4 regions of the Paenibacillus sp. CFBP 13594 genome follow, and region 2 is predicted to be linked to each of the others. Evidence: a T-box and tRNA genes for the amino acid it is inferred to sense, from the RefSeq annotation. Region 2 holds a T-box; the other regions hold tRNA genes.

Region 1 (4,710 bases), on a different contig from region 2:
CGGTGTCAGGGCTACGAAGGAAGTATGTGTGTTTTGCAGTAAATACTTCTCAATCAGCTGCTCAAAGTAACCTTCGTTCATTTTTGTCCGCAGTTCAGCAAATACGTCATTGGCTTCCAAATGAGTGAAAGGTGCTTCTTCATCGTACAACCAGCTTTGCAGGGAGGAGAATCCGTAGATCAGACCCTTCGGCATTCTGCCATAGTCCGCTTCTCTGTGATTGAACTCATACGAGTTAATTCCAGCAAGCAGCGCTTTAGGATCAAATCCTTCTTTTACCACACGCTCAAGCACTTCTTGGACCGTTCCCAAGAAATCCTCTTTGCTCGCCAGATTGCTCTTCTTCAGTCCCACAGTGAATACAGGTTGATACAGGCTGTCATCATAGGAACCGTAGACGTCCTTGGCAATGCCCTTATCCAACAACGCCTGCTTTAGTACCGCTCCCGGAGCGTTCAGCAAGGCGTATAACAAAATCTGGAACGAAATGTTCAGTTCCTTATCCAGACTTGTGCCAATCACCGCATTATAGGTCAAGAAGCTGTTATCCACTTCGGATTCCGTACTTCCCGCAGAGTAAGTCTTAACTGTGTCTACCCGTTGTGCAAAGGCAGGTTGAAGTTGAATGGCCGAATCAATCTCGATTCGATCATATGCACTCAGGTAGTTCTCATCTAGCCATTGCAGCTTCTCTTCCATATCCATATCTCCGTAGAGATAGATGTAACTGTTGGAAGGATGATAGTATCTCGTGTGGAAATCCAGCAACCCCTGATATGTCAGATCCAGAATAGCTTCCGGGAATCCGCCAGACTCGGAGGAGTATGTGGTATCCGGGAAAAGGGAGTTTAGTACTTCTCTGCGCACCATTCGTTCCGGTGAAGAAAAGGCACCTTTCATCTCGTTATATACAACTCCGTTGTAGGTTAACTCATCATCGGCCGAGGCCAGGTTGTAGTTCCAGCCCTCTTGCAAAAATATCTTTTCATTCTCATAAATATTCGTATTTAATACCGCATCCAGGTAAATATCCATCAGGTTATGGAAGTCATGATCATTACGACTCGCGATCGGGTAGATCGTCTTATCCGGATACGTCATGGCGTTAAGGAATGTATTCAATGAACCTTTCAGCAACTCAACAAAAGAATCCTTGGCCGGAAATTTCTTGGACCCACAGAGCACGGAATGTTCGAGGATATGGGCTACCCCTGTGTCATCTTCCGGAGGTGTTCGGAAACCGATACTGAATACTTTGTTGTCGTCCTGATTGGACAAAAGTACGATTTTGGCTCCGGATTTCTGGTGCTCCAATAGATACGCATCCGATTTCAGTTCTTCAATTCTGCGCTCCTGTAACACCTTGTATGGCTTAAGCTGTTTCAACATAAACTTGAGTCCTCCGTCCATAAGATTGTTTTATTGGTTTTGTGACTCTACATAAGTTCACATATGGTTATTTACACGGGCACTCCGATGACAGAACAACCTTCCGATCGCTGTTATCCCCAGATTTTTTTGATTCCCTTTTGAAAGGGAAAATCCGGGGATAAAGGCGCACGCTTCGCTTCTTCAGGTTTTTTCTGTCCCCTCCGTTATCATGTAAATGTATGTTTGAACTTATATCGTTCAGCAAGGTAAAGGTAATATATGCCTACGGATAGTATACACCATTGTTCCGTCTCTTCATAAAAGTGAGGCAAATGTACCTTCTGATATGTATTATGTAGGGTTTAGGTTTATGAACTGCATGGTAAAGTGGTCAGCTATGACATCATATAGATAGTAAGTAACACAAAAAAAGATCGCATGCAGCTTGGTTAACAAGCGTCATACGATCTTTTCTTTAAGATGCCGAGGACCGGGATCGAACCGGTACGGTAGTCACCTACCGCAGGATTTTAAGTCCTGTGCGTCTGCCAATTCCGCCACCCCGGCAGGATTATGTATTTCTTGGCGACAAGAAATATCTTACCATGAAATAATTAACTTTGCAACACCTTTTATTAAAAATAATAAAAAATGAAACAGGCACTGCAAGCGTCAGCTCACAGTGCCTAGAAAGTCCGAGTTGCGGTCCCGGACTTCCGGTAAACCAATCTATATTAAGGGAGGTGTAAGATAAGAATACCTCCCCAACATTAAAGAAACCTAAAATCAGCCTTAAATTAAACTAAAAAAGTAAAATAGGTCGAACACGAGCCGCTTCTTCCTCACTACACTCCACGATAACCAAGATATGGTCCTTTAATAGCCAATCTTCGTAATACCGCGCATCCTCCTCCGAGATCCCCGCTTCAGTCAGTGTAAGCACCAAATCATCAGTCTCACTCCCAATCTCATTACCAGCGAGCCTACGTACTGCATTTCCGATCGACATCGTCTGATCCATCCGCTTCCCCAGACCAGCCAATATGCCTTTCAGAGCTCCAAAAGCACCGTCAGTTCCTGCACCTTTTAATGGTTTGGGCAGCCCCGTCTTTTCGCTCACCAGCTCCAGATTAAGCTGCTCCTTCGCCACTGCTCCCAAATATTTATCCTTGATGCCTTCCTCTTTCACCTTATTCAGCATAATTATAGCCTCGTTCTCGGTACGGGCCAGCCCAATAATCAATTGTGTCATTCCGTTCCCCTCCTTTTACCCTAATATAACCCCGTAATCCCCATTCAAAAACGGATCATCCACAGCTAAGACAAATCACCTAGAAGATTGTTGATTTCTCTTCTGGAAATCTATACCTAGTTCTGATAGACTAGATAAAGAAGACAAATTAACCATTGAAAACATTGACATATGGATTTAACATCTCATAATCAGGAGCAATGACTTATGAAAAAAGAGGTAGAAATTGCCATCCGGCGTAAACAACAGATCATGGTTCGTAATACAAGCGGTCAGACGGTAACCGGATTTCCCGAGCGTACCGCTGATACATCCATTCTCTCCTTACGTACCGTTCACGGAAGTCTGTGGATACCGTTTGATGAGGTTGAACATGTTACGCGTCTGTTAAGCATCCGGTCTCATCATTTAAGCGGAATGCAACTCGTATAGTCGGATCTGTAATCCTAGAAACTCAGTTCCCTTATAGAAAAAATACCTTAACTAGATCTATTTATGCCAGCACTTTACACAAAAAAAACCAGACGCATGCACGTCTGGTTTTTCTCTTCTACTTATCCTGTACCATGCTGCTATTGACCTCACAACAAAGACCCTACAATCCTTATTTCTGCCCAACCATATCCTGTTGTTACTTCACTACAAACTTCACTCGTGTTCCATCCGGATATGTACTTAACTGATTCCCTACCCATGAACCTGCACCACGATTATCTTTCGGGGTAATGTACTGGATATCTGCACCTGTTCCTCCTTCAGCACACATCGCCATAGGCCACTCGTCACGATCCTTACCTTTTTTGACCGGAACACCTTTAAGGGATAAATCCCGATTGCCTTCCGCTCCATTACGATCAATGGTGCATACATCCGAATGCCCTGCCTTGATAGCAGCTTTAATATGTTTGGCTGTTTCGGGATAACGCTCTGAAGGGAACGTAATGGTGTGGTCCACACTCTTATTAGCCCCTCCGAATGGATTAGGTATCTCCTCCGGCCATTCTCCCCCTGCCCAGGCGTAGAGGGCTACCAGCAGCATCGCTACCAGTGTCAGTACCTGCTTTTTGAAGCCTTGTTTACCTTTTCGTTTTCGTCCTGTGCGTCTCTTACTCATGCTGTGTCTCCCCCATTCAACATTAGCATTATAACAGAACGTCCGTTCGTAAAACAATAAAACAAATAAAAAAACAGCCGAGGCCAGCCGGCTGTCCTGCTTGTTTGATTATCCTACATTGGGAATGGCCAGCTGGCGCAGCAAGGGCAGTGTCACCTCAAACTGTGTGCCTTTCCCTTCTGTACTCTCCACCGAAATCTGACCATTCATCAGTTCCAACAGTTCTTTGCAGATGGTCAGACCAAGACCGCTTCCGCCAAATCGGCGCGCATGGGAGATGTCGGTCTGAGTAAATGCATCAAACAATTGTTCGATCTGATGCGGAGGAATGCCAATTCCCGTATCACGTACAGAGAATACCAATACAACGGTATCCATCAGTTGTTGCCTCACATCCACCTGTAACTGCACTTCACCTTGTTCTGTGAACTTGATCGCATTACTCAGCAAATTATCCAGTACCTGCCGAAGTCTTAGCGGATCACCGATAAGCACATCAGGAACATTCAGATCAGCATGACAGAGCAAACGTATGTGTTTATTCTGTGCCGCAGGTTCATGTGTCTTCACAATCTGTTGAATCAGCTTCAGAGGTTGAAACTCAATGTTTTCAACATCCATTTTGCCTCTGCCCAGCTTCGCCATATCCAGGCTATTGTTAATGATGTTCAGCAGCGCCTCACCTGATTGACGTGCAAGCTCCAGATATTCTTTCTGCTCATCCGTAGTTTCACCCATACTAGCAAGTTCGATCATGCCCATAATGCCGTTAAGCGGGGTACGAAGCTCGTGATTCAACTTGCCGATGAATTCCAATTGCCCTCTGCTGTTCATCTCAGCCATGGAAGTTGCAAACTTCAACTGCTGTTCGGCATACTTCCGTTCTGAAATATCGTATTGAATGCCTACAAAATATAAACACTCTCCGGATTCATTAAAGATCGGATCAATATTCAGTTCGTTCCAGAACTTC
Region 2 (4,710 bases):
ACGCAATGTATCTGCACCGAATTCATTCACGATTTCATCCGGGTTAATGACATTACCACGGGATTTACTCATTTTCTCATTATTGGTACCCAGGATCATACCTTGGTTCACCAGTTTGTGGAAAGGTTCTTTGGTCTCCACAACACCCAGATCATACAGTACTTTGTGCCAGAAACGAGCGTACAGCAAGTGAAGCACCGCGTGCTCTGCTCCGCCAATGTACAGATCAACTGGCAGCCACTGCTGCTGTTTCTCCTTGGAGATCAGTTCCTTGTCATTGTGCGGATCGATAAAGCGCAGGTAATACCAGCAGCTACCCGCCCATTGCGGCATGGTGTTGGTCTCGCGACGTGCCTTCATTCCCGTTTCCGGATCTACCGTATTCACCCACTCCGTAACATTCGCCAGTGGTGATTCTCCTGTACCCGAAGGTTTGATCTGGTCGATATCAGGCAGCAGCAGTGGAAGTTGATCCTCCGGTACGGTCTTCATCGTTCCGTCTTCCAGATGCAGAATCGGGATTGGCTCACCCCAGTAACGCTGACGGCTGAACAGCCAATCACGCAGACGATAGGTTACTTTCCCTTGTCCTTTACCGTTCTCTTCCAACCAAGCAATCATCTTGGCAACCGCTTCTTCATTATTCAGTCCGTTCAAGAAATCGGAATTCACATGCGCGCCATCACCGGAATAAGCCTCTTGTGTAACATCTCCACCTTGAATAACTTCGATGATATCCAGACCAAACTGCTTCGCAAATTCCCAGTCACGTGCATCATGACCCGGAACAGCCATAACCGCACCTGTACCGTAACCTGCAAGAACGTAATCAGCAATCCAGATCGGCAGTTTTGCACCATTAACGGGATTGATTGCATAAGCGCCAGTGAAAACACCTGTTTTGTCTTTCGCCAAATCTGTACGTTCCAGATCACTTTTACGAGAAGCCTGCTCCTGATAAGCCTGAATCGCTTCACGTTGGTCATTGGTTGTAATTGCTTCTACCAGTTCATGTTCAGGAGCAAGTACTGCAAAGCTCGCACCGAACAATGTGTCCGCACGGGTAGTGAACACCTTGATGACTTCCTCGCGACCCTCAATGGCAAATACAACTTCCGCACCTGTCGATTTACCGATCCAGTTGCGCTGCATATCCTTGATGCTTTCAGACCAATCCAGCTCTTCCAGGTCTTCCAGCAGACGCTCTGCATACTCGGTAATTCTCAGAACCCATTGACGCATCGGTTTGCGTACAACCGGATGTCCACCACGTTCACTCTTGCCATCAATAACTTCTTCATTAGCAAGTACCGTTCCAAGGGCTTCACACCAGTTAACTGCAACTTCATCCACATAAGCCAGGCCTTTATTGTACAGCTGGATAAAGATCCATTGTGTCCATTTATAATATTCAGGGTCCGTTGTGCTGATCTCACGATCCCAGTCATAGGAGAAACCAAGCGATTTGATCTGGCGACGGAAATTGTCAATATTACGGAATGTAATATCTCGTGGATGTTCACCTGTATCCAGTGCATGCTGCTCAGCAGGCAGACCGAAAGCGTCCCAACCCATTGGGTGCAATACATTGTAACCGCGCATACGTTTGTAACGGGAAACGATATCCGTTGCCGTATATCCTTCCGGGTGGCCTACGTGCAGACCTGAACCGGATGGATAAGGGAACATATCCAGTGCATAAAATTTCGGTTTAGCAGGGTCCTCACCCGTTTTAAACGTTTTATTTGCATCCCAGTATTGCTGCCAACTTTTTTCCATAACTTGTGGCTGATAGCCGTGTTTCGGCTGGTTATTCTCACTCATCTATTGTTCCTCCTTCAGGTTATTCGCTTTAGCTTTAATTGCAACAAAAAAACCTCAGCATCCCGTAGCGTTTGCAGCGCTAGGGACGAGAGGTTGAATTCCCGTGGTACCACCCTAGTTAGCGGACGAACGTGCTTCGTCATCCACTCCCTTTGGACCTGTAACGGCGGTTAACCGATGCGGATTTCCATTCCTGAACCCAAGCTTTATACAAGCAGGTTAAACAGAATGGTGTAATCACCGCATTTCTCCAAGGCGAGTTCGCAAATCACTGTCAACCGGCTTGCACCAACCGCCGGCTCTCTGTTATGTACAGGAATTACTACTGATCCTTATCATCGAAATATGTATACAATATCGGGACCATTATATAAAAAAGCAAGCCCAAAGTCAATATTACACGTTATAATCGCCATCTTGAAGTCTACGGTTCGTACCGTTCATAACGCTGGTTGCTGTTCAGGATGACCGAAAACGCTCAATGCCTTCCTCCAGATTATGAATGGTCCAATTCACATGTTCCTGATTATCATATTGACGATAAGCGCACTCAATGCGTAGCACCAGATCAAAGTACAAGTCATAGAGGCTTCTTCTTTTCAGCTCACTTTCAGTCGTAATCGCATGCCCATACCCTTTCACAAAACCAGGCGTATAGTTAAAATGACTGAAATAATGCTCCATCAGAGGATCTGCCCATAGTGAACGTTCAAAATCAATAATCGCTGTGATACGACCTTTGTCTACTAAAACATTGCCATCCCACAGATCCCAACTCACAAGCACAGGTTCTTTGACATCATCCAGCACATTTGATTTTTCTTCAATCAAGCGTCTCAATTCAGGGTAATCGATCGAAAATGTAATTCCGGCTTCTTCACCATCGGTAAGAATGTCATCCATCAAATTCATAAATGCTTCTTTCCATGTGGAATAACGCTGTTTTTGCTCCGAGAAATATCCAAACTTCTCACCCTTGATTTCATTAATTCGACGATTGTACCGACCGAGTTGTTGTTCAATGGTCTCCTGCTCTTCCCCAGAATACTGATCCTTGACCTGATTATAGGGTGTTCCAGACATGTACTCCATGATAAAATAACGCGCTGAAGCCATCGTTAACGAATCATCATAAGCCAGCACTTGGGGTACGGGAACATCCTGTAGCTCCGTAATGAGGCGTAGTGCCTCAACCTCGGCAATCATGAGATCCTGCTCACAGCGCATCAGATTTGTCGAAGCCGATGGAGCAATTTTGAGTACCACCCGCTGTGCGTCACTCAGTGTAATGAGATATGCATGATTGGCCCAGCCATCCACCATTTCCTTGTAGTCCTGTATACCTGCAGAGAAATGCTGCTCTATTATGGCATTCAACTGTTCTGACGTAAGTCTTGTTTTATATGTACTTTCCATTTCTACACCTCACATTGACAATTGATTTATTTTCTCAGAAAACGCTTTCTATCCGACTATTATCGCCTCCTTTACTTTAACTGGCAATACTTTTTGTCACGTCGTTATGTCTTTTCTTGTATTCCTTTACCCTATTTAAGAATATTGCTATTCATTCTCCATGGAAAATCAAACAAAAAAACTGCCCTTATGCACCATACATAAGGACAGTTGTCATCTTTCGTTCTTACTTCACAGCAACATAGAACAAGCGCTGAGCGCTGTCTTCAGCCTCTTTCCATTCAAAATCCGCATATACCTTCACGTCTCTAAAACCTGCCTTGGATAACTCCAGCTTCATCCAGTCCGGATTATATGCACGCTGGACATGAACTTCTTCAAACCGTTGATACATATCCTTGCTACCATCATCCACACGCGAAAAAATACTGAGATGATGTTCGATCTCACAGCGATCCTGATCCAGATCACAAGTCCAAATATACGACACGGAGCGCTCATCCAGTACAAAAGGCTGCTCCTCATCATAACGAATAAGGGTATTGGGATGATGCACATCAAACAGGAACGTTCCATCAGGCTTCAGCATCTCATATGTGCGCTGGAATGTACGAATGACATCTTCTTGTTCAAGCAAATAATTGACACAATCACAGAAAGATATCACCGAATCCACAGGTTCAGGAACTCGCCATTCCCGCATATCCTGCTGCACCCAACGGACACTGCCTTCCCGATACAAACGATGACCTTGAGGCGTAGCCTCCATCTTGCTGCGTGCAACCGACAGCATATCTGCTGAGAGATCAATGCCTGTAACTTCGAAACCGGAGTTCACGAGCGGGATCGTAATGGAGCCCGTTCCACAGCCAAGTTCAGCGACACTTTTGGGCATTCCATGCTTTTCCCATGCTGTTCTTGCAAACCTTATCCAGTCCGGATAAGGCATATCTTCCATTAATTCATCATACACATAGGCAAATTTCCGGTAAGACATGTCAGGCACCGCACTTTCAATTTCATTTTCTAATCCTGCTAACAAAAGAAAAAGCAGGGGCATCCGGTGTTTACCCAGCCTATCCCTGCCTTATCCGAGTTCCATATTACAACTATTTAATCAAGAAGATTATTTGTTTTCACTTTGATCCGCAGGAGCAGATTCGGACAGATACGTCCAGCTTTCCTTTTGGACCACCAGTCCGTCCTTCATCAATTTGCCCAAGGCACGCTTGAACGCAGACTTACTGATGCCGAAGCGCTGCTTGATGATATCCGGCGGAGTTGCATCCGAGTATGGCATGCCACCCATAGGGCGTTCTTTCATGAAAGCGAGCAGCTTGTCTGCATCTTCGTTACGTCCAACTTGTTTGAGTTGAGTCATGGCCAGATTCACACGTCCGTCTTCACGTACCAGTGTCACTCGACATTTCACTTTTTCACCAAGGCGCAGCATATGACTGCGTTCGGATG
Region 3 (4,710 bases), on a different contig from region 2:
TTTGCATATTATCTGATTATCCAATCCACATATTGGATTAAAATTGATTTTATTATGCGATAATTACGCGTTTCATAAGTAAAGTAGAAGTGGAAGATTTATAAAAACGAACATAGGAGAGTGTTACATTTGAAAGCAAAGAAAATAATTACTTTTGTCCTGGCATGTACGATGGTGTTCTCAGCAGTTGGAATGGCAGTTCTCCCTGTAGGGACGGTATCTGCTGCGGATGCTTCAGGTACTACAGCGAGTATTTCTGATATTTTGAAGAACCAGCTCCCGGATGGAGGTTGGAGAAAAGATTATAAACAGACAAGTGGAGAGTGGGCGAAGTCCACGATAGACAACAAGGCTACATACTCAGAAATTAGAAGATTGGCGAAGGAATTTAAAAAGACGAATGATCCCCGATACTCCACAGCTGCAATCAAAGGGATTAACTTTTTGATCAACATGCAGTATTCAAACGGCGGATGGCCACAAGTTTACCAAAGCTCCGGATATCACAAGCATATCACTTACAATGATGATGCCATGATTAACGTAATGATCATGCTGGATGAAGTAGCAGCACGCAAAGGTGATTTCTCGTTTATAGACAGCACACTTGCTAACCGTAGTAAAAATTCAGTTGCCAAAGGTGTGGAGGCGATTTTGAATACACAGGTCGTTTCAGGTGGTAAGCTGACAGCTTGGGGACAACAACATGATTCCAGTTCCCTTAAACCAGCGAGCGCAAGAATCTACGAAGTGCCATCGCTGACAGCTGGAGAGAGTGTAACGATTGTTAAATTTCTGAAAACCAGATCTGCTAACGCTAAAATTACCGCATCCATTAAAGGAGCGGAGGCTTGGTTTAACAAGGTGAAAATTACGGGGTACAAATATGAAAGAGCTAATGGAGATAGTAAAATTATCGCTGATTCCAAAGCTGCACCAATTTGGGCACGCTTCTATGAGATAGGAACAGATAAACCAATCTTTATTGGTCGTGACGGGGTAGTTAAATACAAATTAAGTGATATTGATAAAGAAAGAAGAGGCGGGTATGCATGGTATGGCAACTGGCCTTCCAAGCTGTAAATTGTAGTATGCTTCCGTTTTAATGAACCAAACTCTTAGTAGTTAAAGGTAAAGCCTGAATCGACATGGACGTCTGGTTCGGGCTTTATTGTTATTATTTTCAGTGTTGACATGATAGATTCCACATGATATATTACTTCTTGTCGCCGATATTGATCACGGAGATACAATATGCGGTCGTGGCGGAATTGGCAGACGCGCACGGTTCAGGTCCGTGTGGGCTAACCCCCGTGGAGGTTCGAGTCCTCTCGACCGCATCTAATAAAAAGACTCCTTAAGCGTTAGCTTAAGGAGTCTTTTTTTGCATTTTTTGATATAACACTAGATTTAGTATCCAACAGGTTAGTGTTTAGCTGCACGTACAGCAAATGTCTTCCATCAGCCATACGGAACGTTTATTGTGCTGCGGTAACATTAACGCTGTCAATATTTGGTCCTTCCGATCCAGTGGTAACCACTTTCAATGTATTGGTCCCCGTGTTCATGGGGACCTGTATTGTTTTTTCAACCCAAGTGGACCAGCTTCCCGTTGCCGGAAAGGGGTCGTTGCTAATGACTTTGGTTCCGTTCACAAAAATGTCGAGGTTACGGGTTCCGCTTTCCAGCGCATAACGAAACTTTACGTTTTTAGTACCTGTAATTGTGTTATTAATACCGTTCCATTGAATGGCTGAACCAGTCATCGCATTGAAGTTAACATACCCGGAGCCAGTGTAACCAGGGTAGATCGTTTCAATGGTAGCATCCGTAAGAGTTGTTCCGGTCTCGGCTTCATAAGTAGTGCCGCTGCCTGTATTTCCGCCGTTATTCCCGCCAGTAATGTTGGCAACAAACGTTGTTACGCTCTGAGCCGGGAGCTGTGCCGAGAAGGCCCCATTGGATACGTTAAGCGAGGCCCCGCTTGCCAGGTTACGACTGCTGTCCGTAACCCAAGAAGACACCGTGGAGGCATTACCATTCTGCAGAACGAATTTTTGGCTTGTTGCCGAAGTTCCACGGTTAATTGCTACGACAACGACCTTGTTATCCCCTTTGTAGGCAGAAACAAATGTGTTTGTATCCGGATTTTTCGTTGCATCGACCCGCAGGTAGCCAGGACGTACAAATTTGGAGAAATGGGCCATATTATATCCGCGTTTGCTTATGGTACCGTCTTCTTTCATCGGACCATACTGTCTGCGGATGTACCACCACACATAGGCCTGGAAATCACCTTCCACCATGGCATTGTGCATGTGATAGGAAACGTCTAATGCTTCAGGCCAGCGGTCTGCTGAGTTGTTGTCACTGTTCGGAACATACACCTCAGTCATCCACAGTTCTTTGCCGGCTCCTTTTTGCTTAAAGAGAGGGTAGGCAAAATTGGAAATCTGGGTTCCATACGTATGTGCTCCCAGAATGTCCATGTTGGCAAGTGCCTGCGGATCATTCAGGATGGGGTCGGATATGTTCTTTAAGTACTGGAAGGATTCAGGCGCCATGACTTTGGTACCTTGAATGGACCCGGCATTTTCTTTCATGAAACGAAGAATTTCTTGTGGAGTCCACCAGGTCCAGTCATGAGCATAATCCGGTTCATTTTGCACAGAAATGGCATACAGATCTACGCCGTTATTTTTCATATAGGTTACAAAATCATTCAGATGTTGCGCATATGCGGCATATTTGTCGTATTTCAGACGTTTGGCATTGGTGTCCCCATTGCGGTTGAACGTTTCCACCATGCTGCTCGGAGGATTCCATGGGGAGGCAAATACGATAGCCCCCTTCTCAATAGCGCGTTTCGCTGTGGCAACTTCACGATACCAGTTATTGGAATCTGGATCAACGTAGATCCTGAGAATTGAGAAGCCTAACTGATTCTGGTCATTACCAAAAGCAGTTTCACGTTGAGCGGGAGTCAGATCACCAATCCAGGCAGGAAGGTTAATGCCCCCAAAGCCCTTGATCAGCTGTTTTTCCGAGGACAAATTAATGTTGGCATCGTTGGCTGCTGACACATTTGTCGGGGTTAACATCAAAGGCAGGGCTGTTAAACAGGCCAAAAGAACATTAATCGTCTTTTTTAGTTTGAATTTCACTACTTTCATCCTCCTCGATAGTGGTAAATGGTTACATAGAGAAACCGCGACCAGAAAAACAAACAAGAATAGCGGATTGTCTGGCATTTATTTTATGTAAACCCTTTCAAAACCTCCTTCCATAAATCATAGGAAAGAAATGCAGCACATAAGCTCTTTCATTTGTTGATTCTACTAAATAATTCCTAAACTGAAAACCTGACAAATTACAGTATTTTTTCTAATTAATCTCTATTTTCTAACTGTTCAATGACAGTTCTTGTCTGAATGCTAAGGAAGAAACGGGAATGATGGAGATCTTCACTTGAGATAGAGGTCTTCAAGGGCGGGGATATTATCATTAAGGAAGGCTTTGGCTTACATATTCCTCCCTTCATTATCAAACAATGAGATCACAGAAGTTACAGGGGAGGGAATCATGATGAAGGTACAGAGAAAGAATTATCGATTCATTGCAGGTATCATGGCATTATTGATTGTGTTTTACGCAGGCTTATCGGCAGGAGGGCCTACAGCGGCAGCTTCAGAGTCCCCATCGAATCATAAACGGTTAGCAATTATCATCGATGACGTCGGAAATGACATGAAGGGAACGGCAGAGATTCTTGCGATGCCAGTTAAACTAACGGTAGCGGTTATGCCCTTTTTGCCAACAACAAAGAAAGATGCGATAGCTGCACATGAAAAGGGGATGGATGTGATTGTGCATATGCCCATGGAACCCAAGAAAGGAAGACCTGAGTGGTTGGGCCCGGGTGCAATCACATCCAATCTGACAGATGAAGAAGTACGGGAACGTGTGGAGAAAGCGATTGATGATGTGCCCCACGCCATTGGCATGAACAATCACATGGGTTCTAAAATAACGTCCGACAAACGCATCATGTCCATTGTGCTCGATGTATGCAAGGAGCGGGGCCTGTTCTTTGTCGACAGCCGTACGAACTTTCGCTCCGTGGTGGGGGAACTGGCCATATCCAGAAATATGCCACCTGTAGGTAATGACATTTTCCTGGATGATCAAAACTCCAAGCAACACATTCGCAAGCAACTGGACCTGGCTGCTCAGCGTGCGATCGATAAGGATACCTGTGTTGTCATTGGTCATGTCGGTCATTCAGGGATGAACACATCCGCAGTAATTCGTGAATCCGTCTCCCGTCTGCAAAATCAGGTTCAATTTGTTGGAATCGGTGATCTGGTTCGAGATGTGTGGCAATGGCAATCTGCTCCTACACTACCGACAGATAATAAATAATTCCATTGGCAATGGACTGGGCGATTCGTTTTTGCTCAGCGGGGTCACTCATTCTGGCTCGATCTGCCGCATTGCTCAAAAATCCGGTTTCGACGATGACGGCAGGTTGCTTCACGTAATTCAATATATAAAAGGGCTTGCCCCATACGACCCCGTGCTCCGTTCCGTACAACTTGTTCATGGCATCCTGAATGGATTGGGCCAGCAAATAACTCCTGCCTTCTTTCTGGTGCAGTACCACCGGGCCGTGTGCTGTCGATCGGGGACTCCAGTTCGCATGAATGCTGA
Region 4 (4,710 bases), on a different contig from region 2:
GGGAAAACAACGATGCTGGATGTGATATGCGGCAAAACAAAACCCATGTCCGGCTCGGTGAAGATGGCGGATGGCACGGAATTAACACGACTGAAGGAGCACCAGATTGTTCGCAAAGGTGTGGGACGCAAATTCCAGGCGCCATCGATCTTTGCAGGTCTGACGGTGCAGGAGAATCTGACGCTGGCGGCGGAGACTCGCCGTTCCCCTTTGCAAGCCATCGGTATTCGTCGATATGGGAAAATGAGTGCTGCCATGGAGCATGTTACCCTCCAGATTGGTCTGCAAGATCGCGTTGATGCTCGTGCAGGAGCGTTATCACATGGGGAGAAGCAGTGGCTGGAGATCGGCATGCTGCTTCTCCAGGAGCCACGTGTGTTGTTGCTGGACGAACCAGCCGCAGGCATGACGGATGAAGAAACGCACAAGACCGGGCGACTTCTGCAAGAGATTGCGCGTGAACGCTCGGTTGTGGTGGTGGAGCATGATATGGAGTTTGTGCGAGAGTTCGCAGCCAAGGTAACGGTGATGCATGAAGGGAAACTGCTGAAGGAAGGTACGATGGCGGAGGTACAGGCAGATCCGAAAGTGGCCGAAGTGTATCTGGGCAAAAGGAGGGATGACCATGTTGTCGCTGCAACGAATTGAATCCGGCTACGGGGAAAGCAATGTGCTTCGTGGTGTGAACCTGGATGTACAGCCTGGACAGGTGGTGTGTCTGATGGGCCGTAACGGTGTAGGGAAAACAACGTTGATGAAAACATTAATGGGGTTGCTCAAAACACGCAAGGGCAGTATTCAGTGGCAAAATCAGGAGTTATCCACTTTGGACACAGCCAAGCGGGCAAGGGCAGGGATCGGTTATGTACCGCAGGGGCGGGAAATTTTCCCGCAGCTTACGGTGAAAGAAAACTTATTGCTCGGTCTGGAGACAAGTGCGCCGGGAGTAAAAACGTTCCCGGAGGATGTACTGGCGATGTTTCCAGTGCTTGCGACGATGTATGGACGGCAGGGCGGGGATCTGAGTGGTGGACAGCAGCAACAGTTGGCATTCGCCCGGGCATTGGCTTCGCGTCCGGGGTTGTTGCTACTTGATGAGCCGACAGAAGGCATCCAGCCTTCTATCGTGGAGGACATTCGGCAGGTTATTTTGCAGCTCAAGGCAAAGGGGAACCTCTCTGTTCTGCTGGTAGAGCAGAGTATCGATTTTGTACGAAGTGCCGCAGATTACATCTATATCATGGACAAAGGAACGATAACCTTGCACGGGACACCGCAAGAACTGGATATGTCGCAGTTTGAACATCATCTCTCCGTATAGTTGTAGTTAGTCGGCGAGTGGAGAAAGGTTTCAGGAACGCTTGTCCAGGATATTCGAGTATTTGGGATATAACCGCCGGATGCATTCCGGACAGATGTCATGGGTGAATTCGGCGTGGGTATGCTTCTCCAGATAACTCTCAACGGAGTTCCAGTGTTCCTCTTCGTCCTTGATTTGTTTGCAGACGGCGCAAATAGGCAGCAGTCCGCGCAATGTGCGCACTTCAGACAATGCCTTCTTCAATTGGTGTTCTGTCTTTCTCTGTTCGGTAATATCCATGTGTGCAATCAAAGCGAGATCGGTATCCAGAATTGAATTTGCATAAGATAGAGGGGTGAGTTCTACACGAAACCACCTCTTTTCATTGTATACAGTATATACGCAGATGTCATATGTATGATTTCGATTAAAGGGTATTCCGCGTTCTTTCAAATTCTGTGCGACAAGTGCCATGTTAGCGTTCTTGCCCCGTTTTGCCCAGGCTTCCGTCAGATGCAGGTAATGTCTATAACTACTGTGTATATCCGGGTTTGGTGAGCATTGACCAAGTCCCTGTTGCCAGGCACGGTTACAACTTTGGATAATCCAATTGTCATCAACGATGATGAGCTGGTGACGTATGGACTGGAACGACAGCCTCTCCAGATCGGATGTAACATGTCTCATGGATGAGACCCTCCTTTGGCAGAAATCTTATCTCAGTTCATCTGGAATATCCAAAATATCAGCGACCAGGTGCCTGAATCGGGTTGCTTTGCGTGTGCCGTGAATAAGATTGGATAAACGATAGGGTGGGATGCCATGCTGTTCACAAAAGGTCTTCTGGTCCACTTGAAGTTCGGTTAGCCGTCGTTTGATGGCCCATCCGAACGGAGTAACTGGTTTTTTCTTGTTCAAAAGGGTTCACCCCTGGTTAGAATGTAGTATTCAGCCGCCCTTTCATCATGTAGAATATATAGAAATGCGAGCTGTATGTTTCATTATATACGTAAATTCGTCATCTAACAATTAAAAAAGACGGAAAAAAGTGTATTTTGTGATGATAAATGGCGTAAATACGTAAATAAAACAAATAAAATGACAAAAAACACGTCGGCAAGGAGGTTGCCGCGTGTTTTTTAGTTTGTCTGAATGAAGGGGAGCAGGTATGAGGAGGAAGAGGATTAGGCCCTGTAGGCATGAAGTCCAGCTCCAAGCATATGGAAACTGGGGAAAAACGATTTCATGGACATCGAGGTTGGCTGTGCCAGTCCATCCGCAGCCGAGGCGCTGACGGTCTTCCATTCATTCTCCAGATCTGTGGCCAGGCGGACCATCAGATCCTTGGTTGTATCGTTGTTCAGGGGAATGACTTTGGAGGCTTCGGTTATGCAGGCATTCATGGCTGAATGCAGGTAACCAAGGACCGCCTCCTCGACCGGGATGTCGAGGTGGTGGTTAATCCAGGCGTGAACAGTGGAGAGGCAGCCAACCGAATCGTATTTGGCAAAGATCTGTTCGAGCTGGCTGAATTCAATCCAGGGGTGCAGAGCACGTGCAAGTCTGATCAATCGTTTACCCATGGCGGCAGCTTGTTCTCTGAGATCTCCAGGGGTTCGCTGAACATGGACGAGCTTGTCGATTAGAGCTATCCGCCATGTATCCTTGTGATCTGCTGCGGTATAGATGCCTTTGATGGCCATACCTTCAAGACGAACGATGCTGGGATGCAACTGACAACGCATGAATGATTCGAGATCTTCAGCATTACGAATGGTACCCTCCCTGATATGGATATCCATGCCGAAGGAATGGGTGAACCCTCCAACCTGAATAGAGGAATCAAGCAGGTTGACATAATCGAGCAGCTTATTCCCACGGTTCACAATCATTCGCCTCCTGTGTTCGTTAAATGTCACTTATAGTGACATTTATAATCCTTTTTGTTTGCTTTATGTTTATAAATCCGAATTATATGATAGTTATCTTCCCATAAATGTCCGCTTTTTGTCAATGGTATCCGTGAAATTTAATGGATTAAATCTTAAATTTAATATTTGTGTTATTTTATATAACTTAATGTGTTATTTATGTGGTGGAGTGCAGGGAGAACTATTATAGAAGGAAGGACTATATATAAATGAATCAACAAGATCGGCTCTTACCGAAAAAGAGGAGATCAAATCTAATAATATGCAGTTCATGGGTAAAGATGACGAGATTATGCGATTTTTGATGAAAATGCCTAGCTGAAAAAGTAGTATTAAAAAATACTTTACTTTTAGTTCTGAACCCGGTATAATCAATTCTGTTGCCGATTATTTACGACATGCGGTCGTGGTGGAATGGCAGACACGCTATCTTGAGGGGGTAGTGGGCGTATGCCCGTGGAGGTTCGAGTCCTCTCGACCGCATCATATGAACGATGAAGAAGAAGCTTTCCGTTATTGGAAAGCTTCTTTTTTTGTCTTTTTCGAACAGTATGACATCTGGGTTGAGAAAAAAAGCCATCCATTACCGGGGCAATGGTGCTCTACCTTACGGCTACGGGTGGCCTGTGTATTATTTTTGAAGTAAGTTCTTGATATCTTCTTCAATCTTGTCCGGTGTTGTTTTGGGAGCATAACGTTTCAGTACCTGTCCGTTCTGATCCACAAGGAATTTGGTGAAGTTCCATTTGATTGCTTTGGAGCCGAGCAGGCCAGGAGCTTCTGTGCTAAGGTGTTGGAAAAGAGGGTGAGCGCTTGAGCCGTTCACATCAATTTTCTCAAACATTGGGAAGCTTACGCCATAATTCATCTGACAGAACTCGGCAATATCGTCGGAAGATCCTTTTTCCTGTGCAAACTGGTTGCTTGGGAAACCAAGAACTTCAAATGGAGCATCTTGAAACTTGTCTTGCAGTTCTTGCAGACCTTTGAATTGAGGAGTAAGGCCGCATGAGCTTGCCGTATTCACAATCAGGAGCACTTTGTCACGGTAGTCGGACATTTCAACTTCTTGACCGCGAAGGGTATTCACTTTGTAATCGTAGACTGTCATCTAAATCGCCTCCATTTATTTACTCTTATATCTTCTATTATATTGGCTACAATTAAATATTGCAAAACTAATGTGGTGTTAATAGCATCAAAACAGGCAAGTTGTGCAGAATACGTGAATGAATTGCGAAGTGATTTTCGTCAGAGTGAGAATTAGATAGCCTTGAAGAGGTGGATAGAGTATAACCTTATTGTAAGCGTTATTATAAACGAGTATTGGCAAAAATCTGCCGATTTGGTGATCTGTAAGGACTTTACACCGTCATGGCGGGGGTGTATGATTCATAACGTAATTTCAATTTAAACTAAATTGTACTTGAAAAACGAAACAAACGATAATATCGCTCGATCTTACCTTAAGATATACGA

Evidence for each region. A T-box is a leader RNA that pairs with one kind of tRNA and senses whether it is charged. The one in region 2 lies ahead of leuS (leucine--tRNA ligase), so its partner is inferred to be a tRNA-Leu.
Region 1: it encodes a tRNA-Leu, which carries the amino acid that the T-box ahead of leuS (leucine--tRNA ligase) is inferred to sense. The anticodon was not compared.
Region 3: it encodes a tRNA-Leu, which carries the amino acid that the T-box ahead of leuS (leucine--tRNA ligase) is inferred to sense. The anticodon was not compared.
Region 4: it encodes a tRNA-Leu, which carries the amino acid that the T-box ahead of leuS (leucine--tRNA ligase) is inferred to sense. The anticodon was not compared.

What each region holds. Positions count from the first base shown of each region.
Region 1 covers NZ_JACYVQ010000005.1:392,460-397,169, forward strand. The annotation lists gene IFU39_RS18405 (insulinase family protein) at 1-1,389, opposite strand, end outside; tRNA gene IFU39_RS18410 (tRNA-Leu) at 1,853-1,938, opposite strand; gene IFU39_RS18415 (general stress protein) at 2,174-2,623, opposite strand; gene IFU39_RS18420 (hypothetical protein) at 2,831-3,055, shown strand; gene IFU39_RS18425 (NucA/NucB deoxyribonuclease domain-containing protein) at 3,255-3,737, opposite strand; gene IFU39_RS18430 (sensor histidine kinase) at 3,846-4,710, opposite strand, start outside.
Region 2 covers NZ_JACYVQ010000004.1:544,328-549,037, reverse strand. The annotation lists gene leuS (leucine--tRNA ligase) at 1-1,824, opposite strand, end outside; T-box leader at 1,903-2,172, opposite strand; gene IFU39_RS16060 (phosphotransferase family protein) at 2,284-3,240, opposite strand; gene IFU39_RS16055 (class I SAM-dependent DNA methyltransferase) at 3,467-4,237, opposite strand; gene IFU39_RS16050 (CvfB family protein) at 4,367-4,710, opposite strand, start outside.
Region 3 covers NZ_JACYVQ010000002.1:610,880-615,589, reverse strand. The annotation lists gene pelA (pectate lyase) at 130-1,083, shown strand; tRNA gene IFU39_RS10150 (tRNA-Leu) at 1,257-1,340, shown strand; gene IFU39_RS10145 (carbohydrate-binding protein) at 1,479-3,173, opposite strand; gene IFU39_RS10140 (divergent polysaccharide deacetylase family protein) at 3,628-4,422, shown strand; gene IFU39_RS10135 (N-acetylmuramoyl-L-alanine amidase family protein) at 4,397-4,710, opposite strand, start outside.
Region 4 covers NZ_JACYVQ010000003.1:627,073-631,782, forward strand. The annotation lists gene urtD (urea ABC transporter ATP-binding protein UrtD) at 1-648, shown strand, start outside; gene urtE (urea ABC transporter ATP-binding subunit UrtE) at 626-1,321, shown strand; gene IFU39_RS13610 (hypothetical protein) at 1,352-1,987, opposite strand; gene IFU39_RS13615 (hypothetical protein) at 2,015-2,218, opposite strand; gene IFU39_RS13620 (urease accessory protein UreF) at 2,485-3,186, opposite strand; tRNA gene IFU39_RS13625 (tRNA-Leu) at 3,632-3,714, shown strand; gene IFU39_RS13630 (glutathione peroxidase) at 3,863-4,342, opposite strand.